DNA from 2 places in the Streptomyces sp. NPDC051569 genome. Region 2 is predicted to be linked to the other one. Evidence: predicted binding sites of a transcription regulator. Region 2 holds the regulator's gene; the other holds the start of a gene.

Region 1 (7,464 bases), on a different contig from region 2:
GACCCCCAGCTCCAGCGCCCACATCGGCCAGATGTCCGTCGAGGACTTCGAGGCGATCGCTCGTCATACGCCCGAGACGGTCACGCTCGAATTCATCAACGGAAAGCTAGAGGTCAAGCCCGTGCCGGACGGCGACCACGGTGAGATCATCATGTGGCTGCTGCGGCAGTGTCTCCAGCAGCGCCCGGAACTGGGCCTCTATCCGGAGCAGGGGCTGATGGTGGAGACATATCGCAACGGCCGTGCCCGCCCGGACGGCACATTGACGCAAGTCGGCAACTTCGCCGGGCACAGCGAATGGGCTCCGGCCGACGGGGTCCTCATGACCGTCGAGGTCACGTCGCACGACCGGGACACCGATCGCCACGATCGTGTGGAGAAGCGGGACGGCTATGCCGCTGCGGGCATCCCCGTCTACCTCCTGATCGACCGGGACGCCGAGCAGGTCGTGGTGTACACCGATCCGGAAAAGGGCCGTTACCGGAATCGCGTCTCCCACGCGTACGGCGCCACGGTCAAGCTCCCGAGTCCCGTTGCCATCACCCTGGACACCGAAAAACTCCAGGACTACGCGCGCTGAAACGCCCGAGGGCGGCACCCCCTCGTGAGAGGAGGTGCCGCCCTCGGTCAGGACGGTTGATCAACCGGCGGCCGGAGCCTGGGGTCGATCAGAAGTCCATGTCACCGCCCGGCATGCCACCCGGAGCACCGGCGGCGCCGGCCTTCTCGGGCTTGTCGGCGATGACGGCCTCGGTCGTGAGGAACAGCGCCGCGATGGAGGCCGCGTTCTGCAGGGCAGAGCGGGTGACCTTCGCGGGGTCGATGATGCCCTCGGCGATCATGTCGACGTACTCGCCGGTCGCGGCGTTGAGGCCGTGGCCGACCGTCAGGTTGCGGACCTTCTCGACGACGACGCCACCCTCAAGACCACCGTTCACGGCGATCTGCTTGAGCGGGGCCTCCAGCGCGAGCTTGACGATCGCGGCACCGGTGGCCTCGTCGCCCGAGAGCTCCAGCTTCTCGAAGACCGAGGAAGCCTGGAGCAGAGCCACGCCACCACCGGCGACGATGCCCTCCTCGACGGCGGCCTTGGCGTTGCGCACCGCGTCCTCGATGCGGTGCTTGCGCTCCTTGAGCTCGACCTCGGTCGCGGCGCCGGCCTTGATGACGGCCACGCCGCCGGCCAGCTTCGCGAGGCGCTCCTGGAGCTTCTCGCGGTCGTAGTCCGAGTCGCTGTTCTCGATCTCGGCGCGGATCTGCTTGACGCGACCGGCGACCTGCTCGCTGTCACCGGCACCGTCGACGATGGTGGTCTCGTCCTTGGTGATGACGACCTTGCGGGCACGGCCCAGCAGGTCCAGGCCGGCGTTCTCAAGCTTGAGACCGACCTCCTCGGAGATGACCGTTCCACCGGTGAGGATGGCGATGTCGTTGAGCATGGCCTTGCGGCGGTCACCGAAGCCCGGGGCCTTGACGGCGACGGACTTGAAGGTGCCACGGATCTTGTTGACGACCAGCGTCGACAGCGCCTCGCCCTCGACGTCCTCCGCGATGATCAGCAGCGGCTTGCCGGACTGCATGACCTTTTCGAGCAGCGGAAGGAGGTCCTTCACGTTGCCGATCTTGGAGTTGACGATCAGGAGGTACGGGTCGTCGAGGGACGACTCCATGCGCTCCATGTCGGTGGCGAAGTACGCCGAGATGTAGCCCTTGTCGAAGCGCATACCCTCGGTGAGCTCCAGCTCCAGACCGAAGGTCTGGGACTCCTCGACGGTGATGACGCCTTCCTTGCCGACCTTGTCCATGGCCTCGGCGATGAGCTCGCCGATCTGGGTGTCAGCGGCGGAGATGGAGGCGGTCGAAGCGATCTGCTCCTTGGTCTCCACGTCCTTGGCCTGCTCCAGCAGGGCGCCGGAGACGGCCTCGACGGCCTTCTCGATGCCGCGCTTGAGGGCCATCGGGTTGGCGCCGGCGGCCACGTTGCGCAGGCCCTCACGGACGAGCGCCTGGGCGAGCACGGTCGCGGTGGTCGTACCGTCGCCGGCGACGTCGTCCGTCTTCTTGGCGACTTCCTTGACCAGCTCGGCGCCGATCTTCTCGTACGGGTCCTCGAGCTCGATCTCCTTGGCGATGGAAACACCATCGTTGGTGATCGTGGGGGCGCCCCACTTCTTCTCGAGGACGACGTTGCGGCCCTTGGGACCAAGGGTGACCTTGACGGCGTCGGCGAGCTGGTTCATCCCGCGCTCGAGACCGCGCCGTGCCTCCTCGTCGAACGCGATGATCTTAGCCATGTGAAGTGGTCCTCCCGGACTGGGGTGGATTGCTCCGGACCGTGTCGGCGCCCGCGACGGACGGCCTGAGAGCCATGCGGTTCCTTGCCCCGCCGGCTCTTCGGGCCTCACCGACCCGGTCCATAAGTTGTCACTCTCACTTGCAGAGTGCTAACGCCAATGATTAGCACTCGACCCCCGAGAGTGCAAGCTCCTCCGGCGTCTCCGGCGAGCGACCGCCCCTCGCGGAGACCGCCCGGACGGCACCCACCGCACCCGGTCCGGGCACCCGCGAGCAGCGAGGACACAGGCGCGCGGGCGCGCGGGCGCGCGGGCGCGCGGGCGCGCGGGCACGGGCAGCGGGGCACGCGCACGGGCACGGGCAGCGGGGCACGCGCACGCCGGGCACGCACGAGGGGCCCGTATCCCATCTCTGGGATACGGGCCCCTCGGCGTGAGTGCGTCGGTGGCCGATCGCGCCGGGATCAGACGGCGAGCTTGACCATGTCCGCCTGCGGACCCTTCTGGCCCTGCGAGATCTCGAACTCCACTCGCTGACCTTCTTCAAGGGTGCGGTAACCGTCCATCTGGATCGCGCTGTAGTGGACGAAAACATCCGCACCACCGTCGACCGCGATGAAGCCGTAGCCCTTCTCCGCGTTGAACCACTTGACGGTGCCCTGAGCCATGCCTAACTCCCCTATTACTGGCCCTTGCGCGGGGCCATACTTCGCGCCGGAACGCGTCGACCGCGGCTGAATGTATCTGCCCAACTGCCCTCTGCAACAGGTCAATCGGACGAGAATTCTGGGCATGGCTGAACACGCATAGCGATGAATTCACTGCGTTCCAGGGCAAGTCGGGCCGGGCAAAGCGCACCTAAAGCGCAAACGGCACCGGGAGTTCGGCCCCATCTTGTCGCGTTCTCACGGGCGTTGGGCGCGTGGAGCGGAGGGGCGTTCCCTTACTCTATCGCGCTCAACCATAAAGAACGGCCCCCTCCGCTTCGCTTGCGGAGAGGGCCGTGGGAGTTACGGAGTGTCAGCAACCGCCCGCGACGGCGGGGATGATCGAGATGCCCGCGCCCTCGGGAGTGGCGGTCTCCAGGCCCTGCTCGAAGCGGACGTCGTCGTCGTTCACGTAGACGTTCACGAAGCGCCGCAGCTTGCCCTGGTCGTCCAGGACACGGGCCGCGATGCCCGGGTGGTCGGCCTCCAGGGACTGGATGACCTCGGAGAGGTTCGCTCCCTCCGCCGGGACCTCGGCCTGGCCACCGGTGTACGTACGGAGAATGGTGGGGATGCGGACCTTGACGCTCATGGTGGGGTGCCTTCCTTCAGTGGTGGGCGGTGGTGCTCGGCGGGCCCGCCGCCCGGCAGGGCGCGGGCCCGGAGCGGGCCGGACGGGGACGGCGTGGTCAGCCGGCCAGGCCGGCGGCGCGGAAGGCGTCGAGACTCGCGGGGATCGTGGCAGTCGGCCCGGTCGTCGGCGCCACGGCGTCCAGCGTCTTCAGACCGTCGCCCGTGTTGAGCACCACGGTGGTGAGCGTCGGGTCCAGGAGTCCGGCCTCGATGAGCTTCTTCGTGACACCGACGGTCACGCCGCCCGCCGTCTCCGCGAAGATCCCCTCGGTGCGCGCCAGCAGCTTGATCGCGTCGACGATCTGCTCGTCGTTCACGTCCTCGACAGCGCCGCCGGTGCGGCGGGCGATGTCCAGGACGTACGGGCCGTCGGCCGGGTTTCCGATCGCCAGGGACTTGGCGATGGTGTCGGGCTTCTGCGGCCGTACGACGTCGTGCCCGGCCTTGAAGGCGGTGGACACCGGGGAGCAGCCCTCGGCCTGGGCGCCGAAGATCTTGTACGGCTTGTCCTCGACCAGGCCGAGCTTGATCAGTTCCTGCAGGCCCTTGTCGATCTTCGTGAGCTGCGATCCGGAGGCGATCGGGATGACGAGCTGGTCGGGCAGCCGCCAGCCGAGCTGCTCGCAGATCTCGTACGCGAGCGTCTTGGAGCCCTCGCCGTAGTACGGGCGGAGGTTGACGTTGACGAAGCCCCAGCCCTCGCCCAGCGGGTCGCCGATGAGCTCCGAGCAGAAGCGGTTGACGTCGTCGTAGTTGCCCTCGATGCCGACGAGTTCACCGCCGTACACGGCGGCCATGACGACCTTGCCCTGCTCCAGGTCGTGCGGGATGAACACGCAGGAGCGGAAGCCGGCGCGGGCGGCGGCGGCGCCGACGGCGCCGGCGAGGTTGCCGGTGGAGGAGCAGGAGAGAGTGGTGAAGCCGAAGGCGCGGGCGGCCTCGACGGCGATGGCGACGACGCGGTCCTTGAAGGAGTGCGTCGGGTTGCCGGAGTCGTCCTTGACGTGGAGCGAGCCGGTGATGCCGAGTTCGCGGGCGAGGTTGTCGGCCTTGACGAGCTTGGTGAAGCCGGGGTTGATGTTCGGCTTCGTGGCCACGTCGGCGGGGACGGGCAGCAGCGGGGCGTAGCGCCAGATGTTGTCGGGGCCCTCCGCGATGCGCTTCTTCAGCTCTTCGGGGCCCCCGCTCGGCAGGTTGTACGCGACTTCGAGCGGCCCGAAACAGGAGGCGCAGGCGAAAAGGGGACCGAGGCCGAAGCGCTCTCCGCATTCGCGGCACGAGAGGGCGGCGGCGGGTCCGAGATCGACGGCGCCGGAGGCGGATTCGTGGTGGACGGTCTGCACAGCCATGGAGGCGAGGCCCTTTCTCCTCATCTTCCTCGCGACGCACTTCGCCGCGAGACGGAATTGGCACCTTCCCCACCGTGACCTCGCGGTCGGCGGGATGGTTGCCGGGGCTTCAACGGGCCGTTCCCTCTGCCCCTCTGGATGAGCGGTATGGCGCCGGACCTGGGGTCCGGTGCGTTTTTCCACGTAACGGCCCCCGGCATGCGGCAGCCATTCGTGTTGTTCAAGACTGTAACGGAAGTAGCGGGCGGTTGAGATGGTCGTCCGCACCGCGAGATGGATCACGTGCAGGGAGTGCCGACCGTGCTGGAAGAGGTGGAACGCTGGCTGACCAGGCGTTCCTGGTCCGTGGCCGACCGCCCGCTCGACCGGATCCTGGCGGCGAAGGCGATGCGAAGCAGCACGGTGAGCGTGGTGCTGCCGGCGCTGGACGAGGAGGAGACGGTCGGCGAGATCGTCTCGGTGATCCGGCGTGAGCTGATGGAGAAGGCGCCGCTCGTCGATGAGCTGGTGGTGATCGATTCCGGTTCGACCGACCGTACGGCGCGGGTCGCCGCGGCGGCGGGCGCGCGCGTGGTGCACCGGGACACGATCCTGCCGCGACTGCCCGCGCTGCCCGGCAAGGGCGAGGTGCTGTGGCGGTCGCTGCTGGTGACGAGCGGGGACATCGTGTGCTTCGTGGACGCGGATCTGCGGGAGTTCTCGGCGGACTTCGTCTCCGGGATCGTGGGGCCGCTGCTGACCGACCAGGACGTGCGGTTCGTGAAGGCGATGTACGACCGGCCGCTGAGCCGGGCCGCCGGGGGGACGGCGGGTGGCGGCCAGGGCGGCCGGGTGACCGAACTGGTGGCGCGGCCACTGCTGAATCTGCACTGGCCGAGGCTGGCGGGCTTCGTCCAGCCGCTGGGCGGGGAGTACGCGGCGCGGCGCTCGCTGCTGGAGCGGCTGCCGTTCCCTGTGGGGTACGGCGTGGAGCTGGGCCTGCTGGTGGACGCGCTGGACACGGAGGGGCTCGACGCGCTGGCGCAGGTCGACGTGGGGGTGCGCGTCCACCGCCACCAGGACGAACGGGCGCTGGGGCGGATGGCGGCGGCCATCTACCGTACGGCTCAGCTGCGGCTGTCCCGGGCACATCTGGTGAGGCCGCGGCTGACGCAGTTCGAGCGGGGCGAGGACGGTTTCGTACCGAGGACGCACGCGGTGGACACGGAGGAGCGGCCGCCGATGCTGGAGATCGCCGAGTACACGGCCGGGCGCGCGGCGTGACGACCGGTCTCCAGGTCAGGTGCCGGGTCGCCGCCCCGGCGGGGCACGCGCAGCGTGACGAGTGAGGCACGACTCACCCCAGCGCGGGCATGTCCGTACGTTTGAGCGTTTCGGCTACGGGCTAGGTTCGGCACATGGTCTCCGAGCAGCCCGCCCAGGTCCCCGTACGGACCCCCGCCCAGGTCCTCGTCGCGTCCAACCGCGGCCCCGTCTCGTACACCCTGCGTGACGACGGCGCGCTGGAGGCGAAGAGGGGCGGCGGCGGACTCGTCTCGGGGCTGTCGGCCATCGGGTCCGACGCGGACGCGGTGTGGGTGTGCGCGGCGCTCGGCGCGGGTGACCGGGAGGCGGTCCGGCGCACGGGCGGCAGGCTCGACCAGGCCGACACGGGCGATCAGCGGGTCAGGATGCTGGGGATCGCGCCCGATGTGTACACGGACGCGTACAACGGCGTGGCCAACTCCACGCTCTGGTTCGTCCACCATCTGCTCTACCAGACGCCGCTGGAACCGGCCTTCGGGCCGGAGTTCCGCGCGCAGTGGGCTTCGTACGAGACGTACAACCGCGCCTTCGCCGAGGCGCTGGCCGACGAGGCGGCAGACGGCGCGGCCGTCCTGATCCAGGACTACCACCTGGCCCTGGTACCGGGGATGCTGCGGGCGCTCCGCCCCGACCTGAGGATCGGGCACTTCTCGCACACCCCGTGGGCGCCGGTCGACTACTTCCGGCTGCTGCCGGACGACATCGCGCGGCAGCTGCTGCGCGGCATCCTCGGCGCGGACCGGGCGGCGTTCCTGACGCGCCGGTGGGCGGACGCGTTCACCGCCTGCTGTACGGAGCTGCTGGGCGGCACCGGCAACACCAGGATCGGCGTGCACGGCCTGGGCGCGGACGCCGACTTCCTGCGCGAGCGCGCGCACCGCCCCGACGTGGACGAGCGGCTGGTGTCGCTGCGCGAACAGATCGGCGGCACCGACCGGAAGGTCATCGTCCGCGTCGACCGGACGGAGCTGTCCAAGAACATCGTGCGGGGCATGCGGGCGTACCGGCAGCTGCTGGCGGACCATCCCGAGTGGCGCGAACAGGTCGTCCATGTCGCCTTCGCCTACCCGTCCCGGCAGGACCTGGCGGTCTACCGCGACTACACGGCCGAGGTCCAGCGCGTCGCGGACGAGATCAACGCCGAGTTCGGCACGGATGGCTGGCTCCCGGTCGTCC
Region 2 (7,464 bases):
GTGCTCTGCCGCCTGGAGGGCTCCTCCCAGGGCCTCGCGGAGGAGGAGGACGAAGCGGCAGCCCTGGTCCTCGAAGTCTCCGACCACCATCCCGCGCGGGCCATCCGGAGCGACCCCGGGAGCGAGGCCCCGCGAGAAGCCCAGCCCGGCACCCCCGAATACGGCCGGGGCCTCCAGCTCGTCGCCGCCCTCGCCGAACGCTGGGGCATCACCTACCGCTCGGGACTCAAGACCGTCTGGGCCCGGCTGCCGCTCGAAGGGCGCGACGCGGCAGCCGTCCCGGGGGCCGAACCCGCGCTGCGGCGAGGACTGCGCGCCGCCGAGATCCTCGCGCCCGCCGCCCGGCGCGGCGGCCGGGACGACCCGGAGTGGGCCGGGCGCGGCGCGCTCTCCTTCCTCGCCGAGGCGTCCGAACTGCTCGCGGGACAGCTCGACGAGGACCTGGTCGCCGCGCTCGCCGGCCAGCTGCTCGTACCGAGGCTCGCCGAGTGGTGCGCGATCTGGCTGGACCCCGAGAACGGCCATGGCGGCGCCGGACCCCGGCTCGCCCGGGTCTGGCACACCGACGAGTCCCGGATCGAGAGACTGCGAACGGTCCTGGAGAAGGAACCGCCCCAGCTGTCCGAGCCGCCGAAGGGCGCCGCGGTGCCGGCGCCCTGGCCGGGCGATCCCGGCGGGCACACCGCAGACACCGCAGACACCGCAGACACCGCAGACGGCGACGGTGGGGACGGTGGGGACGGTGGGGACGAGCCCGGTACGGGCCCCGGCGTGGCCCTCGCCTGCCGGCTGGTCGCCAACGGGCGCGCGCTCGGCACCCTGCTGCTCGGCCGGCCGGGGGAGACGCGGGCCCCCGACGAAGTGACCGCCCTCGTCGAGGACTTCGCGCGCCGCGTCGCCCTCGCCATCGGCGCCGCCCGCCGCTACACCCGCCAGGCCACCATCAGCCGGGTCCTGCAGCGCGGGCTGCTGCCCAGCCAGGTCGCCCGGATACCGGGCGTCGCCAGCTCCCTGGTGTACGAGCCGAGCGACGAGGGCGTCGCGGGCGGCGACTTCTACGACGTCTTCCCCTGCCCGCCCGGTGACCGCTGGTGTTTCATGCTCGGCGATGTGCAGGGCAGCGGCCCGGAGGCCGCGGTCGTCACCGGGCTGGCCCGCCCCTGGCTGCGGCTGCTCGCCCGGGAGGGCTACCGGGTCGGCGCGGTCCTCAACCGGCTCAACAGGCTGCTCCTCGACGACGCGATGGAGGTGGCGGAGACAGCGTCCCTGGTCGTCGCGGCGGCAGCCGCCGGACCCGGAATGCCCGACCCCGCCCAGGGACAGCCCGAGGGCAGCCAGGCCCGCTTCCTCTCTCTGCTGTACGGAGAGCTGAAGCCGCTGCCCGGCGCGGGCGTGCGGTGCACCCTCGCGAGCGCCGGCCACCCGCTGCCCCTGGTCCTGCGGCCCGACGGATCGGTACGGGCCGCGGCGGAGCCGCAGCTGCTCCTCGGGGTCGTCGACAACGTCACGTACGAGAGCACCACCTTCCAGCTGGAGCCCGGGGACACGCTGCTCTGCGTCACCGACGGCGTCACCGAGCGCCGTTCCGGTCCGCTCATGCTGGACGACGGCGACGGCCTCGCGCGGGCCCTGGCGGGGTGCGCGGGCCTGACGGCGCAGGGCGTCGCGGAGCGCATACGGCGGGCCGTGCACGACTTCGCGGAGACACCGCCGGAGGACGATCTGGCGCTGCTGGTGTTCCAGGCCGAGTGAGCCGTTCCCCGGCCCGGCGGTCTCCGGGCCGGGTAACCCGCCGCGTACGGGACAATGGGGTCATGCCTTCCGCACTGCCCGACGGTGACCCCATGCCCGAGACCGGGGCCCTGCCCCGGCACGCCCTGGAGGGCGCGGCGGACCGGCCGCTCGGCTTCTACCTGCACGTTCCGTACTGCGCGACCCGCTGCGGCTACTGCGACTTCAACACGTACACGGCGACCGAGCTGCGCGGCTCCGGAGGCGTCCTGGCCTCCCGCGACAACTACGCCGAGACCCTGATCGACGAGGTCAGGCTGGCCAGGAAGGTGCTGGGCGACGACCCGAGGCCGGTCCGTACGGTATTCGTCGGGGGCGGCACCCCGACACTGCTGGCCGCCGGGGATCTCGTCCGGATGCTCGGGGCCGTCCGCGACGAGTTCGGCCTGGCGGACGACGCGGAGATCACCACCGAGGCGAATCCGGAATCGGTCGATCCGGCCTATCTCGCGGCCCTGCGCGAAGGCGGCTTCAACCGGATCTCCTTCGGGATGCAGAGCGCGAAGCAGCACGTGCTGAAGGTCCTGGACCGTACGCACACCCCGGGCCGGCCCGAGGCGTGTGTCGCGGAGGCCCGCGCGGCGGGCTTCGAGCACGTGAACCTCGACCTGATCTACGGCACACCGGGGGAGAGCGACGACGACTGGCGCGCGTCGCTCGCGGCGGCGGTCGGGGCGGGGCCCGACCACATCTCGGCGTACGCGCTGATCGTGGAGGAAGGCACCCAGCTCGCGCGCCGCATCCGGCGCGGCGAGGTCCCGATGACGGACGACGACGAGCACGCGGACCGGTATCTGATCGCGGACTCGGCGCTCGCGGAGGCCGGCTACTCCTGGTACGAGGTGTCCAACTGGGCGACCTCGGAGGCGGCCCGCTGCCTCCACAACGAGCTGTACTGGCGCGGCGCCGACTGGTGGGGCGCGGGCCCCGGCGCCCACAGCCACGTCGGCGGCGTCCGCTGGTGGAACGTCAAGCACCCCGGCGCGTACGCGGCGGCACTGGCGGAGGGCCGCTCCCCGGGCGCGGGCCGGGAGATCCTCACCCCGGAGGACCGCCGGGTCGAACGCATCCTCCTGGAGTTGCGTCTCTCGGACGGCTGTGACCTGTCCCTGCTGGCCCCGGCCGGACTGGCGGCCGCGAAGCAGGCCGTCACGGACGGCCTCCTCGACCCGGCGCCCTTCGCGGCGGGCCGCGCGGTCCTGACGCTCCGGGGCCGCCTCCTGGCGGACGCGGTGGTCCGGGACCTGGTGGACTGAGACCTGGTGGACTGAGACCTGGTGGAGTGAGACCGGGTGGTCCGGGACCGGGTGGTCAGGGACTGGGTGGACCGGGCCCGCCGGCTCTGCGCGCGGGGGGAGGGGCGCGTCCGGTGCCTCCTACGCGGGGGGCTCCGTGACGTGGTCGATCAGGTGTTCCACCGCACCCAGCAGCGTCGGCTCCAGGTCTCGGTAGGTGCGCACCCGCGACAGGATGTGCTGCCACGCCGCGCCCGTGTTCTCCGGCCAGCCCAGCGCCCGGCACACGCCCGTCTTCCAGTCCTCGCCCCTCGGCACCGCCGGCCACGCCGGGATGCCCACCGACGACGGCTTCACGGCCGCCCACACGTCGATGTACGGGTGGCCCACCACCAGCACGTCCGCGCCGGTCACCTCGGCCGCGATGCGGGACTCCTTCGAGCCCGGCACCAGATGGTCGACGAGCACGCCCAGCCGGGCGTCCGGTGCCGGGCCGAACTCCGCGACGACCGCCGGAAGGTCGTCGATGCCCTCCAGGTACTCCACGACCACGCCCTCGACGCGCAGATCGTCGCCCCACACCCGCTCGACCAGTTCCGCGTCGTGCCGTCCCTCGACATAGATACGGCCCGCCCTGGCCACCCGGGCGCGCGCGCCGGGCACGGCGATCGACCCCGAGGCCGTACGGGCGGGACCGGCGTGGGCCGGGCGGCCCGACGGGCGGACCAGGGTCACCACGCGCCCCTCCAGCAGGAACCCGCCCGGTACCAGCGGGAAAACCCGGTGCTTGCCGAAGCGGTCCTCCAGAGTGACCGTCGGCCCCTCGGCGGTCTTCTCGCAGCGGATCACCGCCCCGCAGAAGCCCGTCGACACCTCCTCGACCACCAGGTCGGGCTCGGCCGGTACCTCGGGCGCGGGCGTGGACCGTTTCCACGGCGGCGTCAGATCAGGGCTGTAGCTGCGCATTCGCAAGACGATAAGCCGATGGACGCCGTACGACTACGACACGCCGAAACGTGACGCCAACGCGTCGCGCTGCGCCCGGACGAACGCCGCGTCGACCACCGCCCCGTGCCCCGGGACGTACACCGCGTCCGGGCCACCGAGCGACAGCAGCCGGTCCAGGGCCGCCGGCCAGCGCCCGGGGATCGCGTCCGGACCGGCCTGCGGCTCGCCCGACTCCTCCACCAGGTCGCCGCAGAAGACCACGTCAGGGGAGCCGGGTACCAGCACCGCGAGATCGTGGCCGGTGTGCCCGGGGCCGGCGTTCGCCAGCAGGACCCGCCGTCCGCCGCCCAGGTCCAGCGTCAGCTGCCCGGAGACCGCGTGCCGGGGCGGCACCAGCAGATCCACCGCCTCGGCGGCCTCCGCCGCCCCGGCCCCCTCGCGTACGGCGTCCTCGTACAGCGCAGCCCCGCCCCCTGCCAGCAGTTCCGCCGCGCCCACCGCGCCGTACACCTCCACTCCCGCGAACGCCGAGGTCCCCAGGACATGGTCGAAATGCGGGTGGCTCAGTGCGATATGCGTCACTCGCCGGCCGCCGAGCAGCGACCGCGCCTGCACACGGAGTTCGGCGCCCTCACGGACCGTCGACCCCGTGTCGTACAGCAGGGCCGCGTCGGCGCCGGCCACCAGACCGGCCGTGGCGTCCCAGCCGGGCAGCCGCCGCCGCCCCACCCCGGGGGCCAGCCGCTCCCACCCGTGCTCTTCCCAACGGACGTTCATGCGAGGACGCTATCGGCAACGATCAGCGGAATCGGGGTAGGTGTGAGCGCGGTAGCGTGGTCGGCCACCCTTGCTGCGGTCGGCCGCCCTTGCTAGAGGCGTACCCCACAGCCGTACACTGGCCCGGGGGATGCTGGCACTCCCGTGGAGCGAGTGCCAGGCCGGATACGACGGACGACAGCTGGAGGTGTGCGCGATGCTCAGCGAACGCAGACTCGAAGTCCTGCGCGCCATCGTCCAGGACTATGTCGGCACCGAGGAGCCCGTCGGCTCCAAGGCACTGACCGAGCGGCACAATCTCGGTGTCTCGCCGGCCACCGTCCGCAACGACATGGCGGTGCTGGAGGACGAGGGCTTCATCGCCCAGCCGCACACCAGCGCCGGGCGCATCCCGACGGACAAGGGCTACCGGCTCTTCGTCGACCGGCTGGCCGGGGTCAAGCCCCTGTCCTCGCCGGAGCGCCGCGCCATCCAGAGCTTCCTGGACGTGGCCGTCGACCTCGACGACGTCGTGGGCCGTACGGTACGGCTGCTGGCGCAGCTGACCCGGCAGGTCGCCGTCGTGCAGTACCCCTCGCTGACCCGCTCGACGGTGCGGCATGTGGAACTGCTGTCGCTCGCCCCGGCCCGGCTGATGCTCGTCCTGATCACCGACACCGGACGCGTCGAACAGCGCATGATCGACTGCGCGGCGCCGTTCGGCGAGACCTCGCTCGCGGACCTGAGGGCCCGGCTCAACAGCCGGATCGTCGGGCGCCGCTTCGCGGACGTCCCGCAGCTGGTGCAGGACCTGCCCGATTCGTTCGAGCAGGAGGACCGGGGGACCGTCACGACGGTGCTCGCGACCCTGCTGGAGACCCTGGTCGAGGAGACCGAGGAGCGGCTCGTGATCGGCGGCACCGCCAATCTGACCCGCTTCGGACATGACTTCCCGCTCACCATCCGGCCGGTGCTGGAGGCGCTGGAGGAGCACGTGGTGCTGCTCAAGCTGCTGGGCGAGGCGGAACACCCCGGCATGACCGTACGTATCGGGCACGAGAACGCCCACGAGGGCCTCAACTCCACGTCCGTCGTCGCGGTCGGCTACGGTTCGGGCGACGAGGCAGTCGCCAAACTCGGCGTGGTCGGACCGACCCGCATGGACTACCCCGGAACGATGGGAGCGGTACGCGCAGTGGCACGTTACGTCGGACAGATCCTGGCGGAGTCGTAAGTGGCCACGGACTACTACGCCGTACTCGGCGTGCGCCGCGACGCATCACAGGACGAGATCAAGAAGGCATTCCGGCGGCTCGCCCGCGAGCTGCACCCGGATGTCAATCCCGATCCCAAGACGCAAGAGCGCTTCAAGGAGATCAACGCCGCGTACGAGGTGTTGTCGGACGCGCAGAAGAAGCAGGTCTACGACCTCGGCGGCGACCCGCTCTCGGCGAGCGGCGGCGGCGGTGCGGGCGGCTTCGGAGCCGGTGGCTTCGGCAACTTCTCGGACATCATGGACGCGTTCTTCGGTACGGCGTCGCAGCGCGGCCCGAGGTCGCGGACGCGGCGCGGCCAGGACGCGATGATCCGGCTGGAGATCGACCTCAACGAGTCGGCCTTCGGCACGACCAAGGACATCCAGGTCGACACGGCGGTCGTCTGCACGACCTGCTCGGGTGAGGGCGCGGCCCCCGGTACCTCGGCGCAGACCTGTGACATGTGCCGCGGCCGTGGCGAGGTCTCGCAGGTCACCCGGTCCTTCCTGGGCCAGGTCATGACGTCGCGGCCGTGCCCGCAGTGCCAGGGCTTCGGCACGGTCGTGCCGACCCCCTGCCCCGAGTGCGCGGGCGACGGGCGCGTGCGCTCCCGCCGTACGCTCACGGTCAAGATCCCGGCGGGTGTCGACAACGGCACCCGGATCCAGCTCGCGGGTGAGGGCGAGGTCGGCCCCGGCGGCGGCCCCGCCGGTGACCTGTATGTCGAGATCCACGAGCTGCCGCACGCGATGTTCCAGCGGCGCGGCGACGACCTGCACTGCACGGTGACCATTCCGATGACGGCGGCGTCGCTGGGCACGAAGTGCCCGCTGGAGACGCTGGACGGCCTGGAGGAGATCGACGTCCGTCCGGGCACGCAGTCCGGCCAGTCGATCCCGCTGCACGGACGCGGCATCACGCACCTGCGGGGTGGCGGCCGGGGCGACCTGATCGTGCACGTCGAGGTGATGACGCCGTCGAAGCTCGACCCGGAGCAGGAACGGCTGCTGCGCGAGCTGGCGAAACTGCGCGGCGAGGAACGGCCCACGGGCCAGTTCCAGCCGGGGCAGCAGGGATTGTTCTCGCGGTTGAAGGACGCGTTCAACGGGCGGTAGGCGGGTGCGGCCGGGGTTTCGGGGGTTGTCCCCCGGCGGGCGCGGTCAGCCGGGGGACCAGGGATTGTTCTCGCGGTTGAAGGACGCGTTCAACGGCCGGTAGGCGGGTGTGCGGCCGGGGGGTCGGGGCTTTGTGCCCCCGGCCCCCCGGCCGCTTTTCCCGGTGGACCGGATTCGAAGCTGTCCGGGCGACGTGGCACGATGCTCGCATGTCCTCCGCACTGACCGATCTCTGCCGGTATCCGATCGTGCAGGCCCCCATGGCGGGCGGCGCGTCCTGCCCGCAGCTGGCCTCGGCCGTCTCCGAGGCGGGTGGTCTCGGCTTCCTCGCCGCCGGGTACAAGACAGCGGACGGCATGTACG

What was found. Region 2 encodes HrcA, which represses chaperone genes, less so after heat shock. Its sites were predicted from a motif close to TTNGCACTCNGNNNNNCNGAGTGCNAA; they were not measured.
Region 1: a site for HrcA is predicted at 2,422-2,448, ahead of groL (chaperonin GroEL). Genes of this name have one in related genera too.

Annotation. Positions count from the first base shown of each region.
Region 1 covers NZ_JBITDJ010000008.1:185,675-193,138, reverse strand. The annotation lists gene ACIBAE_RS15595 (Uma2 family endonuclease) at 1-580, shown strand, start outside; gene groL (chaperonin GroEL) at 669-2,294, opposite strand; gene ACIBAE_RS15585 (cold-shock protein) at 2,759-2,962, opposite strand; gene ACIBAE_RS15580 (MoaD/ThiS family protein) at 3,315-3,593, opposite strand; gene thrC (threonine synthase) at 3,691-4,983, opposite strand; SAM riboswitch class I at 5,001-5,128, opposite strand; gene ACIBAE_RS15570 (glucosyl-3-phosphoglycerate synthase) at 5,284-6,246, shown strand; gene ACIBAE_RS15565 (trehalose-6-phosphate synthase) at 6,381-7,464, shown strand, end outside.
Region 2 covers NZ_JBITDJ010000011.1:135,871-143,334, reverse strand. The annotation lists gene ACIBAE_RS18125 (SpoIIE family protein phosphatase) at 1-1,752, shown strand, start outside; gene hemW (radical SAM family heme chaperone HemW) at 1,815-3,047, shown strand; gene ACIBAE_RS18115 (DUF3097 domain-containing protein) at 3,168-3,992, opposite strand; gene ACIBAE_RS18110 (MBL fold metallo-hydrolase) at 4,026-4,751, opposite strand; gene hrcA (heat-inducible transcriptional repressor HrcA) at 4,948-5,964, shown strand; gene dnaJ (molecular chaperone DnaJ) at 5,965-7,101, shown strand; gene ACIBAE_RS18095 (nitronate monooxygenase) at 7,311-7,464, shown strand, end outside.